DNA from 2 places in the Cupriavidus sp. 10L43_2 genome. Region 1 is predicted to be linked to the other one. Evidence: predicted binding sites of a transcription regulator. Region 1 holds the regulator's gene; the other holds the start of a gene.

The links. Region 1 encodes FliA, which starts transcription of late flagellar genes. Its sites were predicted from a motif close to CTAAAGTTTNNNNNNNNNNNGCCGNTA; they were not measured.
Region 2: AC1DEL_RS27310 (FliC/FljB family flagellin) is a predicted target of FliA. The motif match lies at 4,128-4,154, and genes of this name have one in related genera.

What each region holds. Positions count from the first base shown of each region.
Region 1 covers NZ_JBFTJE010000008.1:163,693-178,427, reverse strand. Annotated here, with positions in the region: gene AC1DEL_RS14205 (antitoxin PaaA2 family protein) at 1-452, opposite strand, end outside; gene flhB (flagellar biosynthesis protein FlhB) at 881-2,023, shown strand; gene flhA (flagellar biosynthesis protein FlhA) at 2,020-4,107, shown strand; gene flhF (flagellar biosynthesis GTPase FlhF) at 4,117-6,666, shown strand; gene AC1DEL_RS14185 (MinD/ParA family ATP-binding protein) at 6,679-7,482, shown strand; gene AC1DEL_RS14180 (RNA polymerase sigma factor FliA) at 7,592-8,308, shown strand; gene AC1DEL_RS14175 (flagellar protein FlhE) at 8,308-8,760, shown strand; gene AC1DEL_RS14170 (tripartite tricarboxylate transporter substrate-binding protein) at 8,787-9,743, opposite strand; gene AC1DEL_RS14165 (TauD/TfdA family dioxygenase) at 9,793-10,902, opposite strand; gene AC1DEL_RS14160 (LysR family transcriptional regulator) at 11,046-11,924, shown strand; gene AC1DEL_RS14155 (DUF1428 domain-containing protein) at 11,921-12,274, opposite strand; gene AC1DEL_RS14150 (hybrid sensor histidine kinase/response regulator) at 12,343-14,280, opposite strand; gene AC1DEL_RS14145 (NADP-dependent isocitrate dehydrogenase) at 14,389-14,735, opposite strand, start outside.
Region 2 covers NZ_JBFTJE010000032.1:553-7,713, forward strand. Annotated here, with positions in the region: gene AC1DEL_RS27290 (flagellar protein FliT) at 71-403, opposite strand; gene fliS (flagellar export chaperone FliS) at 405-854, opposite strand; gene fliD (flagellar filament capping protein FliD) at 871-2,286, opposite strand; gene AC1DEL_RS27305 (flagellar protein FlaG) at 2,335-2,712, opposite strand; gene AC1DEL_RS27310 (FliC/FljB family flagellin) at 2,840-4,030, opposite strand; gene AC1DEL_RS27315 (RNA chaperone Hfq) at 4,268-4,588, opposite strand; gene AC1DEL_RS27320 (hypothetical protein) at 4,705-4,926, shown strand; partial or broken gene AC1DEL_RS27325 (methyl-accepting chemotaxis protein) at 5,508-7,161, shown strand, end outside.

The sequences.
Region 1 (14,735 bases):
GAATCGCGGGCGATGCTGGCCAGCAGCGCCTCATTCTCTTCCGCCATTTCCCGCAATACGACTTCGTGCGGCACGCGCGGCCGGGAATCATCTAACCCCGCCTGCACCTGCCCCTTAAACCACCGGTCATAAGCTGCCGCCTCATGGGCCGCGCGCATGCGCTCGGCGGCGTCCAGGCGGGGACGGGCGACGTGGGTGCCAGGCTGGAACGCCGTGGCGTCGACTTCGAATTCTGCTGTCTGCATACGGACGAGAAAGTTGACCAACGTGTCGAGCTTCGGCCAGACGCGGACGTTGCCGCGCCGGACCACCAGGGTGCTCTCGCTCGTCCCGTACCGGACCACGATCCGCCAGCCGCCCGTCTGCGCCACGGCGCGTACGCGCTGCAGGCTGCCGGAGGCGGACAGTTTTTCGAGCATCGTCTGGTCGATGGTGGCCATCTGTGCCGTCATGGCATATCCCCTCAATTGTGATCGATACGGGGAATATGCTACCAAACATCTATTGGCTGGCAGCCGATCCACTACAAAACGCGAGATTTGCGAAAGCCAGGCCAGACTACCCGGACTGCCGGCAAAGACTGTCGAATTGCTGTTGAGATCACATGTTTGGTGCAATCTTTAACGAAAACACATCATTGCGTGGTACCGGCAAGACATGGCAAGATGGCCGCCCGATCGGTGCCAAAACGACGCCGGAGTGGTCGCCACCGCACCTTTACCCTAAAGGTCGGTACCCCCCGGGCCGTTAACTCCGCTGCCCCCCTCATTCCTGAAACAGGCACCTGTTTCCCTCCCTTTTCCCCTGAATGCCAGCGCCCCCGGGATTTGATAATCCTCGCTGACGAAGTGCCGCCTGCGCGCTTCGCGTTGGAGCGTCCATGTCCGAGGAAAGCGATCTCGAGAAAACCGAACCCGCCTCACCCCGGCGCCTGGAAAAGGCGCGCGAGGAGGGGCAGGTGGTGCGTTCGCGCGAGCTCGGCACGTTCGTGATGCTGATGACGGGCGTGATCGGCCTGTGGGTCATGGGCGGCACGCTGGGCCGCCGGCTGGACGCCGTGATGCACAAGAGCCTGGCTTTCGAGCCGGCCACCGCGTTCGACACCAACCGCATGCTGTCGCAGTTCGGCATCGCCATCTGGGACAGCCTGCTGGCCTTCCTGCCGCTGCTGCTGATGTTCGGCGTGGCCGCGCTGATGGCCCCGCTGGCGCTGGGCGGCTGGCTGTTCGCGAGCAAGTCGTTCATGCCGGATTTCTCGCGCCTCTCCCCGCTGCAGGGGCTGGGCCGGATGTTCTCCTCGCATTCGCTGGTGGAACTCGGCAAGGCCATCGCCAAGTCGCTGCTGGTGGGCGGCGTGGGCGCCTGGATGGTCTGGCGCAAGCTGCCGGAGGCCGTGGCGCTGATGAACGCGCCCGTGCAGGAGGCGCTGCTGCACCTGATGGAGCTAGTGCTCTACGTGTGCGGCGTGGTGTCCGGCTCGCTGCTGCTGGTGGTGGCGCTGGACGTGCCCTGGCAGCTCTGGACGTTCTACAAGAAGCTCCGCATGACCAAGGAAGAGGTCAAGCAGGAGATGAAGGAAACCGATGGCGATCCGCACATCAAGGCCCGCATCCGGCAGCAGCAGCGGGCCATGGCGCGTCGCCGCATGATGACCGAGGTGCCCAAGGCCGATGTGGTGGTGACCAACCCCACGCACTTCGCCGTGGCGCTGCGCTATGAGGAAGGCGGCATGGGCGCGCCGCGCGTCGTCGCCAAGGGAACCGAGGAAGTGGCCGCTCGCATCCGCGAACTGGCCGCCGAACATCGCGTGCCGATCCTGTCCGCGCCGCCGCTGGCGCGGGCGCTGCACCGGCACGTGGAGCTGGGGCATGAAATCCCGGCGGGCCTGTATACCGCCGTGGCCGAGATCCTGGCCTGGGTCTATCAACTGAAACACTGGCACTACTCCAACGGTCCGCAGCCTTCGGGACCGACGGAGCTGGTGGTGCCGGACGAACTTGCCGTACCGGAAGCCCGCGCATGAACGCACTGACGAATTTCTTCAATATCCCGGGCCTGCGCTCGGGCGCCCAGCTGAAGGCGCTGGCAGGACCGCTGCTGATCGTCATGATCCTCGGCATGATGATCCTGCCGCTGCCTGCGTTCGTGCTGGACCTGCTGTTCACGTTCAACATCGCGCTGTCCATCATGGTGCTGCTGGTGGGCATGTACACCCGCACGGCGCTGGACTTCGCGGCGTTCCCGGCCGTGCTGCTGTTCTCCACGCTGCTGCGCCTGTCGCTGAACGTGGCCTCCACGCGCGTGGTGCTGCTGGAGGGCCATACCGGCCCGGACGCCGCCGGCAAGGTGATCGAGGCCTTCGGCCACTTCCTGGTGGGCGGCAACTTCGCGGTGGGTATCGTGGTGTTCGCCATCCTGGTGGTGATCAACTTCATGGTGATCACCAAGGGTGCGGGCCGTATCGCTGAAGTGGGCGCGCGCTTCATGCTCGATGCCATGCCCGGCAAGCAGATGGCCATCGACGCGGACCTGAACGCCGGCCTGATCAACGAGGAAGGCGCCCGCAAGCGCCGTACCGAAGTGGCGCAGGAGTCCGACTTCTACGGCGCCATGGACGGTGCCTCGAAGTTCGTGCGCGGCGACGCCATCGCCGGGCTGATCATCATGTTCATCAATATCGCGGCCGGCATGGTCGTGGGCATGGTGCAGCATGACCTGGACTTCGGCACCGCGGTGCACAACTACACGCTGCTGACCATCGGCGATGGCCTGGTCGCGCAGATTCCGGCACTGGTGATCTCCACCGCCGCCGGTGTGATCGTCTCGCGCGTGTCGAACGAGCAGGACGTCGGCCAGCAGCTTACCGGCCAGCTCTTCTCGAACCCGCGCGTCATGTTCCTGACCGCCGGCATCATCGGCGCGATGGGCATCATCCCGGGCATGCCGCACTTCGCCTTCCTGCTGCTGGCCGGCGCGATGGCCTGGTTCGGCCGCTACATGCTGCGCCGCGACGCCGTGCAGGCCGAGACCAAGGTCCGCGAAGAGCGCAAGCCGGCCGTGGCCGCAGAAGCCGCCGAAGCCACGTGGGAAGACGTGACGATGGTCGACCCGCTGGGCATGGAAGTGGGCTACCGCCTGATCACGCTGGTGGACCGCGGCCAGAACGGCGAACTGCTGGGCCGTATCAAGAGCATCCGCAAGAAGATTGCGCAGGACATCGGCTTCCTGGTGCCGGTGGTGCATATCCGCGACAACCTCGAACTCAAGCCCAACGCCTACCGCATCACGCTCAAGGGCGTGGAGATTGGCAGCGGCGAGGCCACGCCGGGCCAGTGGATGGCCATCAACCCCGGCCAGGTCAGCGGCACGCTGCCGGGCCCGGTCACGCGCGACCCCGCTTTCGGCCTGCCGGCGGTGTGGATCGACGCCAGCCTCAAGGAGCAGGCGCAGGCCTACGGCTACACCGTGGTCGATGCCAGCACCGTGGTGGCCACCCACCTGAACCACCTGATCCAGATGCACGCCTCCGAGCTGCTGGGGCGCCAGGAAGTGCAGTCGCTGCTGGACCGCATCGCCAAGGAATCGCCGAAGCTGACCGAAGACCTCGTGCCGAAGACGATCTCGCTGACCGGCCTGCAGAAGGTGCTGCAGAACCTGCTGGACGAAGGTGTGCCGATCCGCGACATGCGCACGATCCTCGACGTGGTGGCCGAGCACGCCACCAAGGTCAGCGAGCCTACCGAACTCACGGCGCTGGTGCGCGTGGCGCTGGGCCGGGCCATCACGCAGCAGCTGTTCCCGAACAATGCCGACCTGCAGGTCATCAGCCTCGACGCCGGCCTGGAACGCGTGCTGACGCAGGCGCTGGCCAACGGCGGCGGCATCGAGCCGGGCCTGGCCGATGCGCTGCTCCAGCAGGCGCAGGGCGCGGTCGGCCGCCAGGAGCAGATGGGTCTCGACCCCGTGCTGCTGGTGCCGTCCCCGCTGCGGCCGCTGATGGCGCGCTTCCTGCGCCGTACGCTGCCCCAACTGAAGGTGCTGTCGCATGCCGAAGTCCCGGACAACCGCAACATCCGCATTACCGCAATGATCGGCGGCGCGGCGTAAGGAACGAACATGAGCGTGGCGAAGTTTGTGGCGGCCAATGGCCGCGAAGCGATGCGCAAGGTGCGCGAGGCCATGGGCCCCGACGCCGTGGTGCTGTCCAACCGGGCCATCGAGGGCGGCGTGGAAATTGTGGCGATGCGCGATGCGGACCTGGGCGCCGTCAGCGCCACGGCGCAGCCGTACGCGCCATCCGCGTCATCGGCGTCATCGGCATCGATGCTGTCGATGAGCCCGATGGCGCCGCTGTCTTCGATGCCCCCGTCGTCCTCGATGTCTCAGTTCGCACCGGCCCCGATCGCACAGATGCCGTCGATGATGACCGCCGACGCGTCCGACCCGGCCGCGCTGGGGGACCTGCGCGGCGAGCTGGCCTCGATGCGCAGCATGCTGGAGCGCCAGTTCGCCGGCCTGGCCAACACGCCCGCCGGCGTGGCCGCTGGCGACCCGCTACGCGAGTCGCTGTTCGAATGGCTCGTCAACGCCGGCTTCTCGGGCCAGCTTTCGCGCACGTTGCTCGCCCACCTGCCAGTCGGCACGGACCGTCCGGCCGCGATGGCCTGGATCCGCCAGGAACTGGCCCGCAAGGTGCCGGTGCTGGCCGATGAGGACACGCTGTTCGCGCAGGGCGGCGTGCTCGCGCTGATCGGCCCGACCGGCGTCGGCAAGACCACCACCACCGCCAAGCTGGCCGCGCGCTTCGTGCTGCGCCACGGCCCGGGCAAGCTCGCGCTGCTGACCACCGACCGCTTCCGGATCGGCGCGCACGAACAACTGCGTATCTATGGCGACATCCTCGGCGTGCCCGTGCATGCCGTGAAGGACGCCGCCGACCTGCGCTTCGCGCTGTCGGCCATGAAGGACAAGCACCTCGTCATCATCGACACGGTGGGCATGAGCCAGCGCGACCGCAGCCTGTCCGACCAGATCTCGATGCTGGCCGGCGTGCAGGCCCCGATGCAGCGTGTGCTGCTGCTCAACGGCGCCGCGCACGGCGACACGCTCAATGAAGTCGTGCACGCCTACCGCAACGACACCGCTGGCGACGCCGCCGGTATCGACGGCTGCATCATCAGCAAGCTGGACGAAGCCACCCACCTGGGCTCGGTGCTCGACGTGGTGATCCGCCACCGCCTGCCCGTGTTCTACGCCTCCACCGGCCAGCGCGTGCCGGAGCACCTCGAACTGGCTCAAGCCGATGCCCTGGTCGAACGTGCCTTCCTGACGCCGCGCCGTGGCTCGCTGTTCGCCGATGCCGATGTGGCGCGCCGCCAGGCCAGCGCCGCCGAGCCAGCCCAGACCGAGCGTGCCGGCGCCGACGATGTGCTGCGCTCGCTAACCGACAGCGCCAACGCCGTGGGCGTGTGCGTGGAGGAACTCAACGGCGCGCAGTACGGCTTCGACGTGGCCCGCTCGCTGTGGCAGCAACGCGGCGCCGGTGCGCCGGCGCTGCGCCAGATGGCCCAGCAGGTGCGCCTGTCGATGTGCCGCGACGCCAGCCGCGCGTGCGACCGCTACGTGCTCGCTGTGACCGGCACCGCCTCGCAGACCGTGCCGGGTCGCCGCGCCCCGCAACTGCTGCAACAGACGCTGTGGCTGGCCGACCGTGACGGCACGCCGCTGGCCACCACGGTGGTGCCCGCCGGCCGCACGCGCCAGTCGATGGCCGAAGCCGAGGCGGAAGCCGAAGCCGCCACCGTGCGCGCCACGCTGGCCGCCGCCCGCACCGTGGTCAACCTCAATGCCTCGCTGCCGTCCGCCGCCACGCTGGCGCGCTGGCAGCAACTGGGCGAACGCTGGGTGGCCGGCACGCGCAAGACCACGCGCGTGATTGCCGACGGCGCCGCCAACAAGCTCGACACCATTGCCGATACGCTGACCTTCCTCGCCATCGGCGACACCACCTGCCGCGACCGCGACGCCGTGCACTGGCTCGGCCACTGCATGGTGCGCGTGCCCGAAGGCCAGGTGCGCGCCGCCGCCCGTGGCCGTGGCCAGGGCGCCGGCGCCGAGGCCGGCACCGAGGCTTGCCTCGTGGTGTCCCGGCTGGTCGATCGAGAAACCGGCGACATGCTGTCCGTGGACTACGTGCTGTGCGACCCGGCGCTGGCCGACGTGGCCGCCCAGGTGGCCCGCTGGGCCCAGTGGACGCACCACGCGGAAGAGCAGTTCCGCACGCTGCGCCATGCGATGGAGCACTTCGCGCAGGGCAGCGAGGGCAACGGTGCGGGCGACGACGACACGCTCGGCACGCTGGTCTCGGTGCAGCTCGGCCTGACCGCGCTGCGCCTGCAACACAACCCGACGCCGACGGCGCCCGCGTTCCTGTCGCGCCTGGCTGGCCGCGCCACCGCCCGCGTCAATGCGCCGGTGTCCGGCGCCGTGCTCAACGAAGGCATGGGCCGCCTGCTGGCGCTGCTGGACGTGCTCGAGAACTACCCGGGCCGCAACGTGGCTTCGGCCCCGGCCCCGGCATTCGACGACACGCCCGACTCGGCGCGCCAGGCGATGGACGCCCTTGGTGCCAGTGCCGCCCGTCAACTGGCCCCCGCAGGAGAGTAAGCCTTGAACCTGATGGGCTCCGACCAGGCGGAAAGCCTGCGCCGCATGCTGGCACCGCGCGTCACCCGGCGTATCGCCGTGGTGGGCTGCGAGGCCGGCGCCGGTGCCACCACCGTGGCGCTCGGGCTGGCCAACGCGCTCGCCATGCAGGGCGAACGTGTGCTGCTGGCCGATGAAGACCGCGCCGCCGCGCGCGCCACCCGGCTTGCCGGCGCGGCGCCGAAGGCCACGCTGGCCGATGTGCTGGGCGGACGGATGCCGTTCGACGCGGCGGCGGGCACCCGTGCCGCCAGCGGCGTGGCCGTGCTGCCGGCCGGCAACGTGCCCGCCGGCGCGCAGATCGACGACCGCGCCTTGCCGGGCATCCGTACGGTGCTGGTCGATGCGCAGTCGAGCGAGTCCGGCGCGCTGTCGCCCATGGCCGGCGCGGCGCACAACTTCGTGATCGTGATGCGGCCCGAGGCCACGTCGATCACCGCTGCCTACGCCTGCATCAAGCGGCTGCACCATGAATTTGCATGCCGTCACTTCCAGCTGATCGTCAATATGGCGGACAAGGAAGCGACGGTGATGGCCCTCTCGCGCAACCTGGCCCGCACGGCGAGCCAGTACCTGGGCGTGGAGGCAAGCCTGGCGGGCTACCTGCCGCTGGATCCGCTGGTGGCGCGTGCGCTGCAGCTGGGCCGCTGCGTCGTGGAGGCCTATCCGGCCGCCGCGGCCACCGGCGCGCTGCGCCACGTGGCCAGCGGCATCGGGGCATGGCCGCTGCGCCAGGAAGCAGTCTCTCCGGGGATGGCCGCGGCCGTTCCCGCCTGATACCAGAACAAGAAGTCGCAACAACCGGACCGACACTCAGCCAGCCAGTCCGCCCCGCAAGGAATGTGGGGCGCTGGCACCGAACCAAGTTATTACCGAGAATTCCACCATGTATACGATTCAGGGAAAGCTCGAACAGGCAGACGTGGTCAAGTCACATGCGCCGCTGGTGCGACGGATCGCGTTGCAACTGGCGGCCAAGCTGCCTGCCAGTGTCCAGATCGACGACCTGATCCAGGCCGGCATGATCGGCCTGCTCGACGCTGCCAAGCGCTATGAAGACAACCACGGCGCCCGCTTCGAGACCTACGCGAGCCAGCGCATCCGAGGCGCGATGCTCGACGAGGTGCGCGCCAACGACTGGCAGTCGCGCAGCCTGCGCCAGTTCACGCGCAAGATCGAGCGCACCCAGCGCAGCCTCGAACAGAAGCTCGGCCGCACGCCGATCGACTCCGAGGTGGCCAAGGAACTCGATATGGCGCTCGACGAATACCAGGAGCTGCTCAACGAGGTCTACGGCTGCCAGCTGCTGCACTACGAGGACTTCGAGCGCTCCGGCGAGGAAGACTTCCTGGACCGCCATCTCGGCGTGACCGACGACGGCAACCCGCTGACGGTGCTGATGGAGTCCGGCATGCGCGAGGCGCTGATCCGCGCCATCGACAAGCTGCCCGAGCGGGAAAAGCTGGTGCTGTCGCTGTGCTACGACCAGGAACTGAACCTGCGCGAGATTGGCGCGGTGCTGGAAGTGACCGAGTCACGCGTGTGCCAGATCCGCAGCCAGGCGATTACCCGCCTGCGCAACCAGCTGCGGGGTTTGCTGTAATGCGTGGCTGGCTGTCGATGACGGTGGCCGCGCTCTGCGGCTTCCTGCCGGCGATCCTGTCGGCGCAGGGCTTGACGAAGGCAACGCTCGAAATCGGCCCGTCGCGCCATGCCTGGACTGGCTCGGCGGTGGGCCCGATGATTGCGAACCGGGGCCAGCGCGCGCTGTCCGCGCCGATCGTGCCGGGCGGGGTGCTGCCGCAGTCGGCTGGCGTCATCACCGCGGTGCGCTGGCGTTACAGCTTCACGCGCGTGCCGCCGCCGGACCTGCAGGCCTACCTCTGCAATGCCGACCGCTGCGTGATGCTGCCGGGTGCCGAGGGCAAGACCAACGCCTTCGTTGGCGACGATGCCAGCAAGGGCTTCGTATTCGCCTTCCGCGTGCCGGGCAACGGCGGCCTGGCGCCGTCGCTGCAAGGGCGCAGCAACGAAGTGACGGTCAGCTTCCGCTAACCGTCCCGGGCTTTACATCTGCCGCCTCACGCCACGCGTGTGTGCGTGACGGCCACCACCTTCGCCCATCGCGCGATTTCCGCCTGCAGGAACTGCGCGAACTGGGCGGCGCTATTCCCCACCGGTACCAGACCTTCCCCCTGCAAGCGCTTGCGCATGGCCGGCGCTGCCACGGCCGCACGGGCTGCCGTCTCCAGTTCCCGCACCATGTCTGGCGGCATGCCGGCCGGGCCGAGCAGGCCGTACCACGAGCTGTAGTCGAAGCCCGGCACGAGATCGGCAATCGGGGCGAGGTTCGGGAACGCCGCCAGCCGCTGCGGGCTGCTCACGCCGAGCCCCTTGAGCTTGCCGGCCACAAGCAGCGGCTGCACCGTGGCCACGTTGCCGAGCAGCAGGTCGGCCTGGCTGCCCACCACATCGGCCACGGCCGGGCCGGCGCCCTTGTACGGCACGCTGACGATGTCGATGCCGGCCTCGTGCTTGAGCATCTCTCCCGCCAGATGGTTGGCGCTGCCCACGCCGGCCACGGCGATGCTCAGCTTGCCCGGCTTCGACTTCGCCAGCGCCACCAGTTCGCGCAGGTTGCTGACGCCCAGGTCCGGGCGCGACACCAGGATCAGCGGCGAACTGGCGATCAGCGAGATCGGCGTGAAGTCCTTGATGGCGTCGAATGGCTTTTTCTCGAACAGCGCCGGATTGATCGCGTGGCTGGTGTAGCTCAGCAGCAGCGTGCCGCCATCGGGGTCCGCCTTGGCCACGGCGATGGCGGCGATATTGCCGGCCGCGCCGCCCCGGTTTTCGACGATGAAGGGATGCTTGAGCCGCTGCTCCAGCTCGGCCGACAGCGAGCGCGCGACGATGTCGGTGCCGCCGCCCGGCGTGGCGCCGACGAGGACTTTCGTGACGGCCGGCGCCGCGCGCGCCAGACCCGGGGGCAGGATCAGCGCCGCCGACAGCAGCGCGAGGAAATCGCGTCGTTCCATGGTTGTCTCCGTATTTATCTTTGTATTTTTTGTGGGGCGATGCTGGCGCCTAGGCCGTGGCGGGCTGGGCGGCTGGCGCCCACGGCATCAGCGGCATGCCCAGTGCGGCGGCCTGGCGGCGCTCGTAGGCGTCGAACTCGGCACTGCGCGCGCTGCCGCGCAGGCCACCCCGCACCGCACCCGCGCGGACGTCGGTGAAGTAGTCGGCCCACTCGTCCGGTAGCGGCTGGGCGCCCGGCACGGCCAGCCAGAGCCGCAGCAGGTGGCGCTTGCGGTCGAACTCCTCGTAGTCCTCGAAATTCGTGCGCGAATGCACGGTGACATAGTTGTTCAGCAGTTGCAGGTCGCCCTGTTCGAGCTGCATCGAGAAGCACAGGCTCGGGTCGGTCAGTAGCGCGTCCAGTTCGTCGAGGGCCGCTTCCTGGGCCGCCGTCAGGCGCGGCACATCGTCGAAGTCGCGCTGGGCGGCCACCACGTTCTTGCGGTTGGTGCGCATGGCGAAGGCCCAAGGATGGTTGCCGAGGATGGTGCAGGCGTAGTGCGGCGGCTGGGCGGGGTCCTGCGCGCCCTGGTAGCTGTAGTGGAACGGGGCGTGGAGCACGGCTTCGAGGTCCGGGCGGCGGCGCAGCATGGCGTCGCGCAGGGCGATCGAGCTGACTACCTTGCTTGCGCCGCCGCTGCGGGCCGCGCGGCGGCACAGCAGGCCGACCACGTCGCAGGAATCGGTGTGGAAGTCGAGGCCGGCGTTGGTGTTGTAGCCGCGGCCGTTCTTGCCCTTGTACGCGGCGCCCACGTCGCGCACATCGTTCATGAAGTCGCTGGCGCGGTTCTGCGTGCGCGCCACGCCCATGTGCAGGCCCATGCCCCAGTAGGCGAGGCGGGTCTCGTCCTCGGTCCAGCGGTGCACGGGAAAGCCCTTCAGCAGGCACATGCCCCAGCGGCCCTGCGTGGTGTCGATGGCGCGGGCCAGCGCGTCGCGGGCGGCGGCGTCGAGCGGGAAGTCATCGGCGGTCATCTCCAGCAGCGGCTTGTCCAGCGCGATGGCGTGGGTGAGGGCGGTGTCGAAGCTGGCCACTTCGGCGGCGGAGAGGCGCTGGATCCAGGAGGTGTCGCGGTCGGCATCGGCGGCCAGCCACGCGGTGGGACGATAGGCGGTCATGGGGCGGTGTCTCGGAGTCTTATGGAAGGGACGTCTGGGTGCGGGCGCTGGGGGGCGCCTTGCATGACGTCGTGCAGCCAGTCTAAGCTTCAGAACAGCTAAGAAAAAGTGACGTTCCTTGACGTCGCTGATAAGGAAAACTGATGAAGCTGGAGACCTTCGCCACCCTCGCTGCCGTGATCGAGGAGGGCTCGTTCGCGGCGGCTGCCGCCACGATGCACCTCACGCCGAGCGCGGTCAGCATGCAGATGAAGCAGCTGGAGCAGTATGTCGGCCAGCCGCTGTTCGATCGATCCGGCCTGCAGGTACGGCCCACCGCCGTGGCCCGCGAGGTGGCCGCCGCCATGGAGGGCGGGCTGCGCTACCTCCATGCGCTGCGGCGCCGGGTGTCCGTGGCCGTGGAGGGTTCGGTGCGGCTCGGGGTGATCGAATCGATCCAGCCGGTGCTGCTGCCGGGCACGCTGCGCTACCTGCGCGATCACTACCCGAAGCTGCGCGTGCGGCCGGTGCGCGGCCGCAGCGCCGGGCTGCTGGATCTGGTCAAGGCGGGGCAACTCGATGCGGCGGTGGTGGCCCGGCCCGAAACCGGCCGCCTGGCGAGCCTGCGCTGGCATCCGGTCGGCACGCGGGAGATGGTGCTGATCGCCCCGCCGGACGCCGGGGAGGCCAGCGCGGCCGAGCTGCTTGCCCGCTACGACTGGATCCGCTACGACCGCGCCACCGTCACCGGCGCCATGGCGGCGCGGTACGTGCACGGGGTGATGCCGGAGAAACGCAGTGCGATGGAGTTCGACAGCGTCATCGCCATCGTCGCCATGGTCAGCGCGGGGCTGGGCGTTTCCGTGGTGCAGTTGATGGACCCGACGGTCTGCGACCGCTACCCGGTGCGGCGCGTGCGGCTGGGGGCCGACGCGCCGACGCTGCAGATCTCGCTCGTGTCGCGCAAGGCGGACGAGGACAGCCGGGTGCTGCAGGCGCTCACGGAGGCCGTGGAGCGCACCTTGCTGCCGGGCGTCCGCTAGGCGTCCACGATGACCTCGAAGCCGCCGAAGATCATGCGCTGGCCGTCGAACGGCATCGGGTCCATGCCTTCCTTGAGCCGCTCGTCGGCCATCGCGGCGGCCATGCCCTTGTCGCGCGCCTCGCGCGACGGCCACAGGATCCACGAGAACACCACCGCCTCGTCGTCCTTGCGCTGAACGGCCATGGTGAACGAGGTGACCTTGCCTTCCGGCACGTCGTCGCCCCAGCACTCCACCACCTTCAGCGCGCCGTGCTCCTTGAACACGGTGGACGCCTTCTGCGCCACCTGCCGGTAGGTTTCCCGATTGGCCGTCTTCACGGCCAGCACGAATCCGTCGATGTATGCCATGGCACTCGCTCCGCTGGGTCTTGGGCTTATCACCATAGACCATGGCCGTGACGTATGACGAATAGTGCCTATTTAGGGGGCGATGCAGCGCCGCCGCAATTGGCGAGGAGCGCCAGCAAGGCCTCCAGCCCCACCGGCTTCACGAGGTGGGCGTCGAAACCATGCGCGCGGGTGCGGTCGCGGTCGGCGGCCTGGCCCCAGCCGGTCAGCGCGACCAGCATCACCGGGCGGTCGCGCCAGGTCTGGCGGATGCGCGTGGCCACCTCGTAGCCATCCATCGACGGCATGCCGAGGTCCAGCAGCACCACGTCCGGCCACCATTGGGCGAGGGCCTCCAGCGCGCTCGCGCCATCGTAGGCCACCGTGGCGGTCGCGCCGTACATGTCCAGCAGCATCGCCACGCTGTCGGCGGCATCGCGGTTGTCGTCCACCACCAGCACGCGCACCGGGTTGGGCAGCGAGCCGGGCCGGCTTTTCGCGTCGTCAGCCGCGGCGGGGCCATCGCTGGCCGGCAGCGAGACGGTGAAGGTACTGCCGAGCCCCAGCCCGGGGCTGGCGGCCTGGACGTCGCCGCCATGCATCTGCGCCAGCTTGCGCGTCGTGGCGAGCCCGATGCCGAGCCCGCCCTGCGAGCGCGGCGCGTTCTTGTCGAACTGGCCGAACAGCGCGAACAGCCGCCCCAGATGCCCGGGCGGGATGCCGATGCCGGTGTCGGCCACGGCGGCGTGGATGCCGGCGGCGTCGCGCCACGCGTGCACGTCGATGCGTCCACCCGGGTCGGTGTAGCGCACCGCGTTCGCCAGCAGGTTGCCGAGGATCTGCGCCAGCCGCACCGCGTCGCCGAGCACCGGCAGCGGGGTGTCGGCCGGCTGGAGCGTCAGCACGTGGCCCGCCTGGATGGCGGCGGGGCGGGCGGCCTCCACGGCATTGCGCAGCACGTCGGCGAGGTCGAGCGGCTCAACCTTCAGCTCGATCACGCCCCGCGTGATGCGGGAGACTTCCATCAGCTCGTCGATCAGCCGCATCATGTGCTCCACCTGCCGATCGAGCATGGCCTGGAGGCGCGGCGCGTCCATCCGGGTGGCAGCGGCGGCCTGGAGCTGGAGCGCATTGTGGATGGTGGCCAGCGGGTTGCGTAGCTCGTGGGCCAGCGTGGCGAGGAATTCGTCCTTGCGGGCGTCGGCCTCGCGCAGGATGGCTTCGGCCTGCTTGCGCACCGTGATGTCGAGCGCCGTACCCAGCACATTGGCTTGATGCCGCCGGCGACCCTCGCCCTCGAACTCGACCTGTCCATTGGCCGCGTGCCAGTGCTCGCTGCCATCGGGCCAGAGGATGCGGTAGTCCACCTCGAAGCCGCCGCCACCACTCTCGTCGGCCGTGGCGATGGCGGTTTCCACGGCCTGCAGCAGCCGGGGCCGGTCATCGGGGTGCACGCGCTGGAGGGTCTCGGCCAGCGGCATGACTTCGGCCTCGCCGCCGCCGCGCAGCTCGCGCATGCGCGCATCCATATAGACCAGCCCGGTTTCCGTGTCCTGCCGGAAGGTGCCGAGCCGGGCGATGGCCACGGCCAGTTGTGCCTGGGTTTCGGTCTTGCGCAGCGCCGCCTCGGCCTCGCGCCGGGCGGTGATGTCGCGGAACAGGACGCCGACCAGCGGGCGCACCCCATCGCCCACGCGGAAGGCGTAGACCTCGAACCAGCGGTCCAGCGCGCGCGCCTGCTCGACGAAGCGACGCGGATGGCCGCGCAGCGCCACCTCGCCATAGATCTCGAACCAGTGGGCCTCGTGCCCGGGTGCGAGGTCGCGCATATTGCGGCCCTGCGCCTGATGCAGCCCGGTCTGGGCCTCGAACACGTGGTTGACGGTGACGAAGCGGTAGTCGATCGCCCGGTCGCCGTCGAAGATCACCTCGATGACGCAGAACGCCTGGTCGATCGCGTCCGCCAGCGCGTGGAAGGCGGCGCTGTCTAGGCCGGCGGCGGCGAGGGCATGCGGGGATTCCTGCACGATGTGGCTTGCCTGGTGGTCAATGCAAAAACGGCCGGCACCACGCATTGCGCGGGTCCGGCCGTTCCGGCGATTCCGCCCCGGGTGCCGGGGCGGAGGGAGCAGTCATCAGCCCTTCACGGCCTCCAGGGCCGCGTTGAGCGTCTTGCTCGGGCGCATCACCGCGTCCAGCTTGTCGAAGTCAGGCTTGTAGTAGCCGCCGATGTCGGCTGCCTTGCCCTGCACGTCCGACAGCTCGCCGACAATGGTCTTCTCGTTGTCGGTCAGCGTCTTGGCCAGCGGTGCGAAGGTCTTGGCCAGTTCGGCGTCGTCCTTCTGCGCGGCCAGTTCCTGGGCCCAGTACATGGCCAGGTAGAACTGGCTGCCGCGGTTGTCGAGCTGGCCGGTCTTCGGCGACGGGCTCTTGTTGTTGTCGAGCAGCTTGCCCGTGGCGGCGTCCAGCGTCTTGGCCAGCA
Region 2 (7,161 bases), on a different contig from region 1:
TGTCAGCGGATGGCGATGGACGTGATACGCGTCGGTCGATCCCTTCCGCAAGCACGGAAGGGCAGTGGATTCAGGCGGCGGCGCCGTAGGCGGCGGACAACTCGAGCTTGCGGCGCGAGCTGTTCAGCAGTTCGCCCAACTGGGCCAGGCGCGGCATGGTCAGGTCGCGGATCCGGGCGTCGTAGGCCAGGATGCGCTCCAGCAACTGGAAGCGGCGCAGGCGTTCGTTGTCGGAGAACGGCTTGGTGTGGTCGAGCAGGCGCAGGCGATCCACTTCGGCCATGTAGACCTGCTGGAGATCGTTGAGCGCATCCCAGTTGGACGCGCGCGCGGCTTCGAGCATCTGCTCCGAGAGCACCAGCAGCTCTTCGTAGCTTCTGACGATGGGGGACATATCGAACATCTCAGGATTCCTGCAGGGCCGGCTGCGTGATGGCGGTCGGTGCAGCGGGCTCGGCGTCAGTGGGCGCTGCCGGGTCGATGGCGGTCCAGGCCGAGGCAAGATTCTCGAGCAGGGCATCCACTTCCGACAGCAGGGTAGCGTCGCCGCGCAGGTTGGCCAGCATCAGGCGACGGGTCATGTATTCGTACAGCGATTCGAGGTTGGCGGAGATTTCCCCGCCCGCCTCGTGGTCCAGCACCGCGCGCAGCCCGTTGTCGATGATGTTGATAGCCTTGGAGATGGCATTGCCGCGCGCCTCCAGCTCGCCATTGTCCAGGTGGAACCTGGCACGGGCGATGGCCGAGCGGGCGCCGTCGTACAGCATCGCGATCAGCTTGTGCGGGCTGGCGCTCATGACCCCGGTCTGTACACCGACCTGGGCATAGGCATTGATGGCTTGGCGCGCGAACATGGTGAACTCCGGTGACTTACTTGCTGCTGGTGCCGTTCATGGCCGCGAACTGCTGCGTCAGGTAGCTGCTGGTCTGGTTCAGCTTCGACACCAGCAGGTCCAGCTGCGTGAACTGCGCGCGGTAACGGTCCATCGTCGACGTGACGCGGTCCTGCGTCGCCGTGTACTTGTCTTCCAGATCCTTCAGCGTGGCGGTGATGCCGTCGGTGGCTGCCGTCAGTGCGCCGGAGGTGCCGTTCAGCGAGTCGACATAGTCGGTGATGGTCTTGCCCATACCGGCCGAACCATCCACACCCGAGAAGAACTTGGTCAGGTCCTGGAAGTTGTCCGAGAGCGCCTTGTTCAGCTTGTCGTCGTCGATTTCCAGCTTGCCAGCGTTGCCGGTGGTCACGTTGAACTCGATGCCGAGATCGGACAGCGTGACCGAGCCGCCGTTGCCGTCGGACATCGGGGTGGTCAGCATCGAGCGCAGGCGCGTGGCGATATTGCGCAGCGTGCCGTCGCCGTTCAGTGCGCCAGCCGTGCCGGCATCGGTGTCGAACGTGGTCAGCGAGCCGACGGCCGACAGGATGTTGTTGTACGCGGTGACAAAGCCTTGCACGCTGGCCTTGATCGACGCATCGTCGCGCGTCACGTTCATGGTCGTGGTGCCGGTGGACTTCAGCGTCAGGGTCACGCCCTGGGCCGCGCCCTGCACGGTGTTGCTCTGGCTGGTGACGTCGATACCGTTGATCTTCAGCGTGGCGTTGGCAGCGGCCACCTTCTCGGACATGCCGTTCGGCTGCGTGGCCACGGCCGGGTCATAGGCCACGATGTCGCTCACGGCGCTGTCGCTGGCGCTGATACGCATGCCGGACTGGGTGCCGGTCTTGTTGGACGTCAGCACAATATGGTAGGGCGTGCCGCTGCCGTCGTTGATGATACTGGCGGTGACGCCGATATTGGCCTTGTTGATCGAGTCGCGGATGCCTTCCAGCGAGGTATCGGAGCCGATCGTCACCGTCTTGGTGCTGGTGGGCGTGCCGCCCGTGGCGAGGTCGGCGCCGAAGTCCACCGTGATGGTGCCGCCGCCGATGGCAGCGGTCTTGTCGGCCACCGACTTCGAGACCAGCGATTGCGCGGCGGCCAGCGAGGACACGTTGATGTTGTAGCTGCCTGCCACGGCGGTAGCGTCGGTGGCGGCGCTGAGCACGCTATCCGAGCCCACGGCGGCCTTGACGGCGCTCCACGTGGCGGCGGTGTTCAGCGTCTTGGCGGCGGCCGAATAGGCATCCAGCACGCTCTTGATGGTGCCGTAGCCGGACAGCTTGGCCTGGTAGCTCTTGGCCTGGTTGTTGATCTGCGTGAGCGGAAGTTCTTCCGCTGCCTGGAGCTTGTCGAGCAGCGTTTGCAGCTCGAGGTTGGAACCGATACCGATGGAAGAGATTGCCATGACTGTTCTACCTATTGTTATTTGTCTTCAACTGGGTGATTGCAGAGGTCAGACGGCGTGGCTCACGAACAGGCCCTGGAGCTTGTCGATCGCGCGCGCCAGGCGCACAACGTCTTCATTCGGCATTTGCCGGATGATCTCGCCCGTCTCCTTGTCGAAAACCGTGGTGATGACGCGGTGCGTCTGGTCGTCGATGGCGAAGCGCAGGCCAATGGAGGTGGTCTTCAGCACGTCCACCAGCTCCTGCACCGCGGTGGCGGTGTTTTCAGGCGCATCGGCGGCGGGCCGGGTGTCCGCGCGGTCGGCTTCATGCGACGGGCGAACGGCTTTTACCGTGGCGGTCGGGGCGGCGGAAGCCGGCGCGATGGCCACGGTGTCGGCGGGAATGCGGGCCGCCGGAGTGGAAACGGGATTGGGAGTTGCCATGGTTTGCTCCGTCCGGTGAGGCGAGGGGTTCTGCTCGGTTGAAACGCTTTGCAGGCAGTGGGCTGCCTGCAAAACATTCCGGCAAAAAAGCCGGGCCTTGCGGCCCGGCCTTCTTGCGGCGCGGCGATTAACGCAGCAGCGACAGCACGTTTTGCGTGGTCTGGTTCGCTTGCGACAGCACCGAGGTACCAGCTTGTTGCAGGATCTGCGCGCGGGTCATGTTCGACACTTCCGTTGCGTAGTCAGCGTCTTCGATGCGCGAACGCGAAGCCGACAGGTTGTTCACCGTCGTGCTCAGGTTGTTGATCGTCGACTCGAAGCGGTTTTGCACAGCACCCAGGCTCGAACGCAGGCTGTCAACCGAAGCCAGTGCGGAGTCCAGCGTCTTCAGCGGGTCAACCGTGGCAGCTTGTTGGAAGTCCGAAGCTTGCAGCGAAGCGCCCTTGATCGTGAAGCCGGCGGTGGAACCCGACACCGAAGCGTCGCTCGGCTTGACGGCGATGTACATCGTCGTCGAGGTAGCCGTACCGTTGCCAGCCAGGCCCTTCGAGGACAGAGCGGCGTCGTCGGCGGCGGTCAGGCCGGTCATGCTCACTTGCACGAACCAGTTGCCCTTCGAATCCGTCACGACGGATTGCGAGTTGATGGCTGCCGAGGTGTTCAGGCCCAGAGCGCGCTGGATGTCAGCGGCGGCGATGCCGGTTGCCGAAGCAGCCGTCACCGGGGTAGCGGAACCCAGAGCCGTTTGAGCGGCGGCGGAACCGATCGAAGCCGTGGCACCTTGCGGGCCGGCAACGCTGAAACCAGCGACGCCCAGGGTCTTCGAGGTGATTTCCTTCAGGGCGATCGAGATGGTTTCGCTGTCGTTGGCGCCAACCTGGATCGACATGTTCTGGTCCTTGGCCAGAACCTTGACACCGTTGAACTGGGTCTGAGCCGACACGCGGTCGATTTCCGACAGACGTTGCTTGATTTCGTCCTGGATCGACTTCAGGTCCGAACCCGAGTTCGTACCGTTGGCGGCTTCCACCGACAGTTCACGGATACGTTGCAGGTTGTTGTTGACTTCGCTCAGGGCGCCTTCGGTCGTTTGCGCGATCGAGATACCGTCGTTGGCGTTACGCGAAGCTTGCGTCAGGCCCTTGATGTTGGCGGTGAAGCGGTTGGCGATGGCTTGACCAGCAGCATCGTCCTTGGCGCTGTTGATGCGCAGGCCCGACGACAGGCGCTGGATCGCGGTGTTCAGCGACGATTGCGACGTGTTCAGGTTGCTCTGCGTTTGCAGCGACAGAATGTTGGTGTTGATGACTTGCGCCATGGTACGACTCCTATATGCAATGTTTTAGGCATTCCGGCGGGTGCCGTAACGTTGGCTGCCTGCGTTGCAGGGCGTAGAGTGCCTCCGTTGCAAGGGTTATCGACAGGGCGGTAGGAGACTTTAGAGTGATCTTTGCGAGAGTTTGCGGGCGCTGCCCGGAACCCCCGGCGTTATTGCGGATGGCGGCCGGCCCGGGGAATGGGCGGGGCGCCGCCGGCGCAGGCCGGCCTGGCGGCGTCAGCGGCGCTTGCGGGTGCGCGGTATATATAGACGCACAAAATCCGGCGACGCCTCGGCGTCCAGCACCGCTGCGTCGGCTTCCGGCGCGTGCGCCGGCGTCACCACGGTAATGGCGCGCTTGTAGACCACCGTGGGCATGGGATCCTCGCCCGTTTTGCCCAGCAGAATCATGTAATTGTCCGAGGCCAGCACGATCCCGGTCAGCCGCGTGCCATTCGAGAGGTGCACGATGACGGTATTGCGGCTGGCGCTGTGGGCCGCAAAGTGCAGATGCTGCAACTTTCGGCTGGGACGGGGAACCTTTTTTTCCTGCTTCACAACTTCTCCGGAAGAGCCCGCGAGGGTTCTGGCGGCGGTCAACGGTCCGAGGACCAGGCGCATGGATCGAGGTCGCACTAAAAGTGACGGATGGCGCGCCCTGATCCCGGCGAGATATGAAACATTCGCTCTCGGAGCCGGGGCAGGGGCTCACCTTCATCACGTTAACGGGCGCGCACACCGAACGGTTGAATGGCGCCATCCGGCCGAGCAATTCGGCCGGCCTTGCGAGGAGAGAAGGGGAATACTTCAGCCGGGAGGGTAACAAAGTTTTACAAGTGTTGACAAAGTTGGCCCGCGAACAATGCCTAGAGGTAAAGCTCTATTTATTTTATTGATGCAGTCGGTGTGATTGAAGTAGCACCTTCGTGGTCGGCGCCTGACAGAAAAGCAACGTTTGGGTCGCAATCCGCTCGCACTAAAGCTTTCTGGGACGCTGCCGATAACTGCCGATATGCCCGAATGTGCGGCATGGCATGACATGGAACGCGAAAGTGCTCAATTCGTTACAGCCGCCATCAGGGCATTCCCTGATAGAAGCCTCATTTACACCTCATGTAAGCAGGTTTATATTCCGGGGTTCGGACCGGTTTACCCCCGGTCTTTCACAGCAGTCCTGAAAGCCTACGAGCACCCCGCGCGTGGGCTTCTTTTTTTTGCCCTCGTCGTTTCGTCGCGGTCTGTTGCCGCAGTGGCCGTGATCGGCCGGGCCGGAGTGCCCGGAACAGATTAGACGCCAGTCGTTGACGCGGCAATTTGACGAACTGCCGGCACTTTTCCCCCTATTTCGATTTTCCGCTCAAGAAGCGCACCGGCCTGCCCGATAGCGCTGATGGCGACACCCGGATTCCGGTGGACGCTAGACGTACATCCAACATCGAAAAAGAGAGAAAGGTACGCTGAGATGGGCTTGCGAAACATGGGTATCGGGGCACGACTGTCCCTGGCATTCTGTGCGGTGGCGTTGCTGCTGGCGGCCGTAGCGGCCGTGGGCGTGACGGCGCTGCGCGGGATGAACGATGCGATGCACCAGGCGGTGGAGCAGCGCCTGCTGCGCGTCATCGACCTGAACCACGTGAAGGAAGGGGCGCTGCAGATCGGTGTGCTGGTGCGCGACGCCACGCTGACCGAGGATCCGGCGCTGGCCGCCCAGAACATCGACAAGGTGAACAAGCTGCGCGACGAGATGCGCGCCAGCCTGGAAACCCTGGCCAAGATCATCGAGGCCAGTGGCCGGGCCGAGTCCAAGGCCATGTTCGAGCAGCTCAACCAGACCCGGACCACCTACAACGGCCAGCTCGACCTCGTCATGCAACAACTGCGCGGTGGCGACTTCAATAGCGCCCGCGCCGGCCTGATCGTGACGCTGCCGGCGGCGCAGGGCGCCTATTTCGACAAACTCGACGAAGCCGCCGCGTCTGGCCGGAAGATGGCCATCGACGCCGTGGCCGAGGCTTCCGACCACTATGTCTTTGCCCGCAACCTGCTGATCGGCCTGGCGGCCGCCGCCGCCGCGATCGCCGCGCTGCTGGGCCTGGCCATCACCCGCTCGGTGACGCGCCCGGCCGGCCAGGCGCTGGACGCCGCCGAGGCGCTCGCCCAGGGCCGCCTGGGCCACGCCATCGCCGTGCGCACCCAGGATGAGATGGGCCGCATGCTTGGCGCGATGGAACGCGCCTTCGGCCAGCTTGGCGTGCTGGTACGCGGCATCCAGCAGGCCGCCGGCTCGATCGACACGGCAGCGCGCGAGATTTCCAGTGGCAATACCGATCTCTCCCAGCGGACCGAGCAGCAGGCGGCCTCGCTCGAGGAGACCGCCGCGTCGATGGAGGAATTGACCTCCACGGTGCGCCAGAACGCCGAGAACGCCCGCCAGGCCAACCAGCTGGCGGTCAACGCCTCGGATGTGGCCACGGAAGGCGGCCGGGTGGTGCGCAGCGTGGTCGACACCATGGATGGCATCTCGAAATCCTCCGCACGCGTGGCCGAGATCATCAGCGTGATCGAGGGCATCGCCTTCCAGACCAACATCCTTGCGCTGAACGCCGCCGTGGAAGCGGCCCGCGCCGGCGAGCAGGGCCGGGGCTTCAGCGTGGTGGCGGCCGAGGTGCGCAGCCTGGCGCAGCGCTCGTCGTCGGCAGCCAAGGAGATCGGCGAACTGATCAACAGCTCGGTGCGCCAGGTGCAGGACGGCGCCAAGCAGGTGGAAGTGGCCGGCAAGACCATGGACGACATCGTCGGCGCCGTGCGTCGTGTGACCGACATCATGGGCGAGATCAGCGCGGCCAGCGAGGAGCAGACCGCCGGCATCGAGCAGGTCAGCCTGGCGATTACCCAGATGGAATCGGTGACGCAGCAGAACGCGGCGCTGGTGGAGCAGGCCAGCGCGGCGGCCGAGAGCCTGATGCAGCAGGCCGGCGGGCTGGTGTCCGAGGTGGCGCGCTTCGACCTGGGCGGCGTGCGCGCCCCCGAGGCGCGCGCGCCCCAGGCCGTGATGACGGCCGCGCCGCGCATGGCCGCCCCGGCCAAGCTCCCGGCAAAGACCCCGGCCCTGGCTGCGCCGGCCCCCGCCC